2 regions of the Planococcus sp. FY231025 genome follow, and region 2 is predicted to be linked to the other one. Evidence: riboswitches for the same ligand, from Rfam matches in the RefSeq annotation. Region 2 holds a riboswitch; the other holds the start of a gene.
What was found. Region 2 has a riboswitch for S-adenosylmethionine ahead of ACTL32_RS15330 (methionine ABC transporter ATP-binding protein). Riboswitches for the same ligand answer to the same signal wherever they lie in the genome.
Positions count from the first base shown of each region.

Region 1: linked by a shared signal. The riboswitch ahead of metK (methionine adenosyltransferase) and the one ahead of ACTL32_RS15330 (methionine ABC transporter ATP-binding protein) in region 2 are both predicted to bind S-adenosylmethionine.

Region 1 is NZ_JBQJJG010000005.1:16,403-20,824, forward strand. It holds gene ACTL32_RS06490 (alpha/beta hydrolase family protein) at 1-472, shown strand, start outside; gene pckA (phosphoenolpyruvate carboxykinase (ATP)) at 653-2,242, opposite strand; SAM riboswitch class I at 2,481-2,592, shown strand; gene metK (methionine adenosyltransferase) at 2,787-4,001, shown strand.
Region 2 is NZ_JBQJJG010000010.1:8,995-13,416, reverse strand. It holds gene ACTL32_RS15355 (acyl-CoA dehydrogenase family protein) at 1-326, shown strand, start outside; gene ACTL32_RS15350 (arsenate reductase family protein) at 612-965, shown strand; gene gcvH (glycine cleavage system protein GcvH) at 1,044-1,424, shown strand; gene ACTL32_RS15340 (toprim domain-containing protein) at 1,498-1,836, shown strand; gene ACTL32_RS15335 (thioredoxin family protein) at 1,843-2,154, shown strand; SAM riboswitch class I at 2,203-2,307, shown strand; gene ACTL32_RS15330 (methionine ABC transporter ATP-binding protein) at 2,387-3,412, shown strand; gene ACTL32_RS15325 (methionine ABC transporter permease) at 3,405-4,073, shown strand; gene ACTL32_RS15320 (MetQ/NlpA family ABC transporter substrate-binding protein) at 4,122-4,422, shown strand, end outside.

The sequences.
Region 1 (4,422 bases), on a different contig from region 2:
CGGCGTCGATGTGCTGAAACAATTCTGCAAAGGAAGCATCCATGTGCTGGCTTTCTCGCGGGGCGGCATCATGGCCTTATGGACAGCCGTCCTGCGGGATGACATCACCTCTGTGGTTACGTGGGCAGGGGTGACAGATACCGTGCTGACGTATAAAGAGCGGCCGGATATGCGGCGGATGATGAAGCGCCTGTATGACGGCACGCCGAATACGGCACTTTCCGCATACGAGGAGCGGAACCCCTTGCTGCGGCTTAATGAAACGGATGCGCCGTTTCTGATCATCCATGGCTTGAAGGACGAGAATGTCTCACCAGGGCAAGCCTATCTGCTTGAAGAGGCTTTGAAGATGAACGGACAGCCACACGAGACCTGGTATTTTCCGGAGTATACGCATTTCTTCCCGCCTGCGGCAAACCGCAAGACAGCGCGCGCATTGGCGGAGTGGATGAGAAGGCAGGAAAGACATTGACCGAAGCTTGCGAGGTCAAGTCTTTGCGACGAAGCTAGCGAAGCGATGCAGGAGCATGGTTTATCAGTGATAAAAAGATGGAAAAGGATTGATAAAATCTTAAAGAATCGAGCAACGACAGCGATTTGTCTGAGTTGGCACCAATAAAAAAAGCTATCCCGGAGGATAGCTTTTTTGGTATTATTTCTGGACCGGTCCGCCTTGGACACTGATGTCAGTGGAGACAGTACCGAATTTCTTGAAGTTTTCCTGGAATTTCTCTGCAAGCTCTTTCGCTTTTTGGTCGTATGCTGCTTTGTCAGCCCATGCATTGCGCGGGTTCAAGACTTCAGTCGGCACACCAGGTACTTCTTTCGGCATTTGAAGGCCGAAGACAGCTTCCTGTTCAGTTTCGATGTTGTGGAGTTCGCCTTTGATCGCTGCACGAACCATTGTGCGCGTGTAAGACAGCTTCATGCGGCTTCCGACGCCGTACTCGCCGCCCGTCCAGCCTGTGTTGACAAGGAAGACATCCGCGCCGTGCTCATCGATTTTGTCTCCCAGCATTTCAGCATAAACTGTAGCATGTAATGGAAGGAAAGGCGATCCGAAGCATGTCGAGAAAGTCGCTTCAGGTGAAGTGACGCCGCGCTCAGTTCCGGCAAGCTTTGAAGTGTAGCCGCTCAGGAAGTGGTACATTGCCTGTTCTTTTGTCAATTTGCTGATTGGAGGCAATACGCCGAATGCATCAGCTGTCAGGAAGACGATCGTTTTCGGATGTCCTGCAACAGAAGGGTAGACGATATTCTTGATTGCATGGATCGGGTAAGCTGCACGCGTGTTTTCTGTCAATGAACCATCTGCATAATCCGGCATGCGCGTTTCTTCATTCACTACCACGTTTTCAAGTACAGCGCCGAATGTGATGGCATCATAGATTTGCGGTTCGTTTTCGCGCGTCAGGTTGATGGTTTTTGCATAGCAGCCGCCTTCGATATTGAAGACGCCGTTATCCGACCAGCCGTGCTCATCGTCGCCGATCAGCTTGCGGTCTTCATCTGCGGAAAGAGTCGTTTTCCCTGTTCCGGACAAGCCGAAGAACAATGCGACATCGCCTTCTTCGCCAACGTTTGCTGAACAGTGCATAGGAAGGATGCCTTGTTCAGGAAGCAGGTAGTTCATGATCGAGAAGATGGATTTTTTCATTTCGCCAGCATACTCTGTTCCGCCAATCAAAATGATCTTTTTCTCCATCGAAACGATGATGAAAGTTTCTGAGTCAGTACCGTCCACAGTAGGGTCTGCATGGAACGTCGGAGCGTATACGACCGTGAATTGCGATTCGTGGCTCGCCAATTCCTCTTTGGTCGGACGAATGAACAACTGGTGGGCGAAAAGGTTATGCCAAGCGTATTCGTTGATCGTCTGGATGCCCAAACGGGATTCAGGGTCAGCCCCTGCATAGCCTTTGAATACGTATAGTTCATCTTTTTGCTTCATATGGTCGATCACTTTAGCGTAAAGGTTTTCGAAGACTTCAGAAGAAATCGGGCGGTTTACTGAACCCCAGTCGATTTTGTCTTTAGAAATCGGCTCTTCTACTATATACTTATCTTTAGGCGAACGGCCGGTGTATTTCCCGGTCTCGGCTTTCACCGCTCCGTCTTTAGTCAATACAGCTTCTCCGCGGGATGTTGCCGCCTCGATTAATTGTGGGACGGATAATTGGACACGGACGTTTTGGCCATTTAAAAGATCCTTTAAGTTGTTTGCGAAGTTCACTGGATTCATTTATATGTACCTTCCTTTTCGGTTATTCCCATAAAGATGGGGAGGTTGTATATTTCGTAAATTAGTATAACACATTATGGTCATTAGTCTATACTAATACCCTGTTGACACGAAAAAGTAACATATTTTCCCCATGTTGGGTGCGAACAGGTTCAATTAATAGAAGAACCTGTTTTTATTCGATTAAAATCGTTGACATCACTTTGCACTTTCCGTAAGATGGAACATTGAACGGATACTCTTATTCCGAGCTGGTGGAGGGGACAGGCCCTATGAAACCCGGCAACCTGCTGCTGCATGCAGAGAAGGTGCCAAACCTGAAGCAAGGTCTCAACCTTGGACGATAAGAGTGAAAGGTGCTTATGATGATTTCTCCTTTCCACATGCAGATGCTGGATGGGATTTTTTTATGAAATTGCCCTTAATCCTCGTGTACAAAGGCCACAACGGCTTGAAGTTCAATCCTCACGGAACGGACTTGACATGGGAAACGAGTACCGTATCAATTTCGAGAGCAATCTCGCAGGATATAAGGAGGAAACACATTTTGAAAAACCGTCGATTATTCACATCAGAATCAGTAACAGAAGGACATCCGGATAAAATCTGTGACCAAATCTCAGATGCCATTTTGGATGCCATCCTAACAGAAGATCCAAATGCACGTGTAGCGTGCGAAACAACTGTAACGACAGGCCTTGTCCTAGTGGCAGGCGAAATCACGACTACTACTTATGTAGATATCCCGAAAGTCGTGCGTGAAACAGTCCGTGAAATCGGCTATACACGCGCTAAATACGGCTTCGACTCTGAAACAAGTGCAGTCCTGACAGCAATCGACGAGCAATCGCCGGATATCGCTGCAGGTGTCAACGTAGCGCTTGAATCGCGTGAAGGGCAAATGACTGATAAAGAATTGGACGATATCGGAGCAGGGGACCAAGGCTTGATGTTCGGTTTCGCTACAAACGAAACCGAAGAATTGATGCCGCTTCCGATTTCATTGGCACATAAATTGGCTCGCCGCTTGGCTGAAGTGCGCAAAGAAGAAATCCTTCCATACTTGCGCCCCGACGGCAAAACACAAGTGACGATCGAGTACGATGAGAACAACAAGCCGCTTCGTGTGGATACGATTGTCATCTCGACTCAGCACCATCCGGAAGTGACGCTTGAGCAGATCCAGCGCAACATCAAGGAATTTGTCATCAATGAAGTGGTTCCTGCTGAATTGATGGACGAAGAAACAAAATACTTCATCAACCCGACTGGCCGTTTTGTTATCGGCGGACCACAAGGAGATGCGGGACTTACAGGACGCAAGATCATCGTTGATACGTACGGCGGATATGCACGCCACGGCGGCGGGGCATTCTCCGGCAAGGACGCAACGAAAGTTGACCGTTCAGCAGCTTATGCTGCCCGCTACGTAGCGAAGAACATCGTGGCAGCAGGACTTGCTGACCGCTGTGAAGTGCAATTGGCTTACGCAATCGGCGTAGCTCACCCGGTATCATTGGCGTTTGATACGTTCGGAACCGGAAAAGTCAGCGAAGAGGAATTGATCGATCTTGTCCGTGCGAACTTTGATTTGCGCCCGGCCGGCATCATCAAGATGCTTGATCTTCGCCGCCCGATCTACAAACAGACAGCAGCTTACGGCCACTTCGGCCGCACGGATGTCGACCTTCCTTGGGAGCGCACTGACAAAGTGGAAGCTCTTAGAGAACAGTCAGGCATCTTCAAGAACCAAGCTTAATAACAAGAAAAGACGGCCAGCGGAATGCTGGCCGTCTTTTTTAAATTGTTGAAAAAGAAATTAAATACTTGTCTCTTAATCGATATTCCGCAAAACAGCTTCGCTTGCCGCGGGCGAGCGCCAAGCCTCCTCAGTCGCTTACGCGACTTGCGGGGTCTCGGCTATCTCGCTGTCCCGCAGGCGTCTCCGCTGTTTTGCTTTATATCTCAGATAGCTCTACTAAAACGGAAAAAGCGACAAGTTTTTTAAGAGTGAAACCAGCGCCGGCGCGTCCACGGGCTAGGCAATAAAATGGCCCAAAAGCAGTTTGGGCCATTTTATTTGCGACGAAGCTAGCGCAGCGGTGCAGGAGCAGAAGGGTTTTGCTATGAGACGGGTGTCCTTCGCGGCTCATGGCGAAAGCCATGCCCTAAGCGGCCGA
Region 2 (4,422 bases):
AGGAAGTGCTTGTGAACATCGCGGACATCGTCAGCAACGTCTTTGCAATGGAATCAGCAGTCTTGCGTACAGAAAAAGCGATCGCGGCTTCTGGCGAAGAAAAAGCGAAACAGAAATTGCTGTACACGCAGATCTATTGCCAGGAAGCATTCGACAAAATCGAAAAAGACGCAAAAGAAACTTTGCTTGCAGCTATCGAAGGCGACAACCAGCGCATGATGCTGTCAGCATTACGCAAATTGACGCGCTCGACTCCTTATAACGTCATCGCGAAAAAACGCGAAGCGGCAGTTAAATTGATCGAAGTTGAAAAATACGTCGTGTAAGAATTTTTTAAAACGCAGCTCAGGCTGCGTTTTTTCTTTGTTCAATTTCTATGGCAGATGGAGAGTAGTAAGGCATGAACAGGCATTTTCCAGTTATGTGCTCATAGAAGTACGGAATGTGCTCATAGAGCCTTAAAACCGCTCATAGAGAATAAAAACGTTAATCTTTTATAGAATTAGAAAACTCCATCACAATAAACACAGGCACCTAAAATAAATGAACATTTTTCTTCGTTCGACCGGCTAGCTGGATTTTGGTAAGCTTGAAGAAAAGGAGGTTTTATTGTGATTACATATTATGCTTATCCGAAATGCACAACGTGCCGCAACGGAAAGAAATGGCTTGATGAACACGGTGCCGAGTACCGCGAGATCAATATTGCTGAAGCGCCGCCGTCCAAGGAAGAGCTCCGCAAGATCTACAAAGCCAGCGGCATTGAACTGAAGAAGTTCTTCAATACGAGCGGCATGAAGTACCGTGAGCTTGGGCTGAAGGAAAAACTGCCGGAAATGGGCGAGGACGAACAGCTGGAATTGCTGGCTGGCGACGGGATGCTCATCAAGCGGCCGCTTGCATGGGACGGGGAGAAAACGACGCTTGGTTTCAAGGAAGACGTCTATGAAAATACCTGGAAGTAGAGCCATACATTTCTTGTGTTTCCCATATGTTTATGTCAAACTAAAGGGGAGCAAACTACATAATTTGGAGGGTTTTCGATGAGCACACCACAAGAACTTCGTTATTCAAAAGAGCATGAATGGGTAAAAGTAGAAGGCGGTACAGCACGCATTGGCATCACTGATTTTGCACAGGCCGAATTGGGCGATATCGTTTTCGTTGAATTGCCGCAAGTTGGGGACGAACTGAAAAAAGACCAGCCTTTCGGAAGCGTTGAATCTGTAAAAACCGTATCGGAACTTTACGCGCCGATTAGCGGCAAAGTGGTTGAAGTGAACTCTGAGCTGGAAGACAGCCCTGAATTTGTCAACGAATCTCCTTACGAAAATGCGTGGATGGTGGTAATCGAATCTCCTAGCGAAGCTGAAGTAGGCGAGTTGATGACAGCTGAGCAATATAAAGAAATGATCAACGAGTAATCTCAAAGCGCCTCCTTTTGGCGCTTTTTTTATACAGATTTTCTTTCATACCGATCTAGTGAGGTGTTGGCTTATGGAAAAAGTAATCGTGGTGGAAGGGATCAGCGATAAGACGCGGATCGCGCCGCTCATTGCAGAACCCGTGACGATTCTTTGCACAAATGGTACAGTAAGTGCATCGAGGCTTGAAGAACTGCTGCTGCCATATGAAGGCCTGGACATCATCATCCTGGTCGATGCGGACAAATCAGGAGAGAAATTGCGGAAATTGGTGAAGCGCGAATTTCCCGAAGCCCGGCACTTTTACATCAGCCCGAGCTTCAAGGAAGTGGCGGCCACGCCGATCCGCAACTTGATCGATGTTCTGATTTCAGCAAACGTTCAAGTCAATAAGTTATTAGCTGAGGGATGAAACGAAATGGAAGAATGGACTCATAAAGAATGGCTGAAAGAAAAAAACACGAACACGGTCGCCGCGTTTTATTTGTATACGCCGATGTGCGGCACATGCAAAGTCGCTTCCAAAATGCTCGATGTGGTTGAAGAGCTCCTGCCGGACATGCCGATGGGCAAAGCGGACTTGAACTATGTGCAGGAAATTGCCGGACTCTATAAAGTGGAAAGCGTGCCTTGCCTGCTCATCACAAAGAACGGAGAGCTGGAAGAAAAGATCTATGCATTCCAATCGGTGCCTTATTTATACGAAAAGTTAAAATCTATTGACGGATAAAGTGAAGCGTGGTAAATTGAATTTCTGAAATCAATTAAATATCGTCAACTCTTATTAAGAGTGGTGGAGGGAAGTGCCCTATGAAGCCCGGCAACCGTCATGAAAATGAAATGGTGCCAAATCACACAAGGCGAAAGCTTTGGAAGATGAGAGATCGGTTTAACTTTTAAAGTTACCCTTCTGCTCAAATTTGCGCAGAAGGGTTTTTATTTTGAGGCGGGAGTGTTTAGGAATGATCGAATTAAAACAATTATCGAAAGTGTTCGATACCGGTAAAGGTTCACTGACCGCAGTGGACGGCGTGGACTTGTCAATCGGCGGCGGCGAGATCTTCGGTATCATCGGCTATAGCGGCGCCGGAAAAAGTACATTGATCCGTTTGCTGAACGGGCTTGAAAAGCCGACAAAAGGTTCTGTCGTCATCAACGGGCAGGACATCACGAATATCAGCAGCGGTGAGCTGCGGAAGGCGCGCCAGAAAGTCAGCATGATTTTCCAGCATTTCAATTTGCTTTGGTCGCGCACCGTCAAAGAGAACATCGAGTTCCCGCTCGAAATCGCCGGTGTCCCGAAAGAGAAACGCGCAGCGCGCGTCCAAGAACTGGTGGAACTGGTAGGCTTGGGTGGACGTGAGAATGCATACCCGTCCCAGCTGTCAGGCGGCCAGAAGCAGCGCGTCGGCATTGCGCGCGCACTTGCCAATGAACCGGAAGTGCTGCTATGCGATGAAGCAACGTCTGCACTCGATCCACAGACGACGGACTCGATTCTGGACTTGCTGGTGGACATCAACAAGCGCCTTGGACTTACGATTGTGCTGATTACGCACGAAATGCACGTCATCCGGAAAATCTGCCATCGCGTCGCCGTCATGGAAGGCGGCCGGGTCGTAGAGATGGGCGATGTGCTCCGCGTCTTCCAGGCGCCGAGGGAAAACATCACCAAGCGATTTGTGGCGCAAGTGACAGATACGGAAGATTCACAGGAGACGATCAAGCATCTCCGCGAGTTGTATCCGGAAGGCGTGCTGGTAAAACTGGTCTTCGTCGGGGACCAGACAGAGCAGCCGATTTTGACCAAGTTGATCCGGAAGCATCCGGTCGATATCAATATTGTGCAAGGGAATATCGCCCATACACAACGAGGAGCATACGGAACATTGATTTTGCAGATAAAAGGCTCTCAGCCGGAAGTTGCTGAGGCAATGGCATTCTTGAATGCGGAAGGCGTCCAGACGGAGGTGATGGCAAATGATTGAGTCATTATTCCCGAACGTCGACTGGCAGGATATGTGGGAAGCCACGCTTGAAACATTGTATATGACGGCTATGTCGACGCTCTTTACATTCGCCATCGGCCTTGTGCTGGGCATCGTCCTATTTTTAACCGCACCTAAGCAATTATGGGCAAACAGCATCGTGAATTGGCTGACTGGCGCATTCGTCAATATTTTCCGGTCGATTCCGTTCATCATCTTGATCATTTTGCTGATTCCGCTTACGAAATTCATGATCGGAACCATCCGGGGGCCGAATGCGGCATTGCCGGCGCTGATCATCGGGGCAGCACCGTTCTATGCACGCATGGTGCTGATTGCATTGAAAGAGATCGACAAAGGCGTTATTGAAGCGGCGCGTTCGATGGGTGCAAGCACATGGACGATCATCCGCAAGGTGCTGCTGCCGGAGTCGAAGCCGGCGTTGATTTCCGGAATTACGGTTACGGCCATTGCCTTGGTCGGCTATACCGCGATGGCCGGCATCATCGGAGCAGGCGGTCTTGGCACGCTGGCTTTCCTTGATGGCTTCCAGCGCAGCCGCCAGGACGTTGTTCTGGTAGCGACCATCCTGATTTTGGTCATCGTTTTTGCCATCCAGTTTGTCGGGGACCGTTTGACGGTGAAATCAGATAAACGTTAATCTAAAATTCCATAATAAAAAACACCATAGAAAAGGGAGCGTACACACATGAAGAAACTTGTAACAGGAACATTATTGGCAGCATTGGCATTGGCAGGCTGCGGTGCAGAAGAATCCGGCAGCGGCGGATCCGGCGGGGAAGAGTCAAGCACATTGAAAGTGGGAGCGTCCAACGTACCGCATGCGGAGATTCTGGAGCAGGCCCAGCCCATCCTGGAAGAACAGGGTATTGAACTGGAAATTGAAACATACCAGGATTATATCTTCCCTAACCAAGATCTTGAATCAGGCGAAATTGATGCCAACTACTTCCAGCATGTCCCTTATTTAGAATCACAAATTGCCGAGA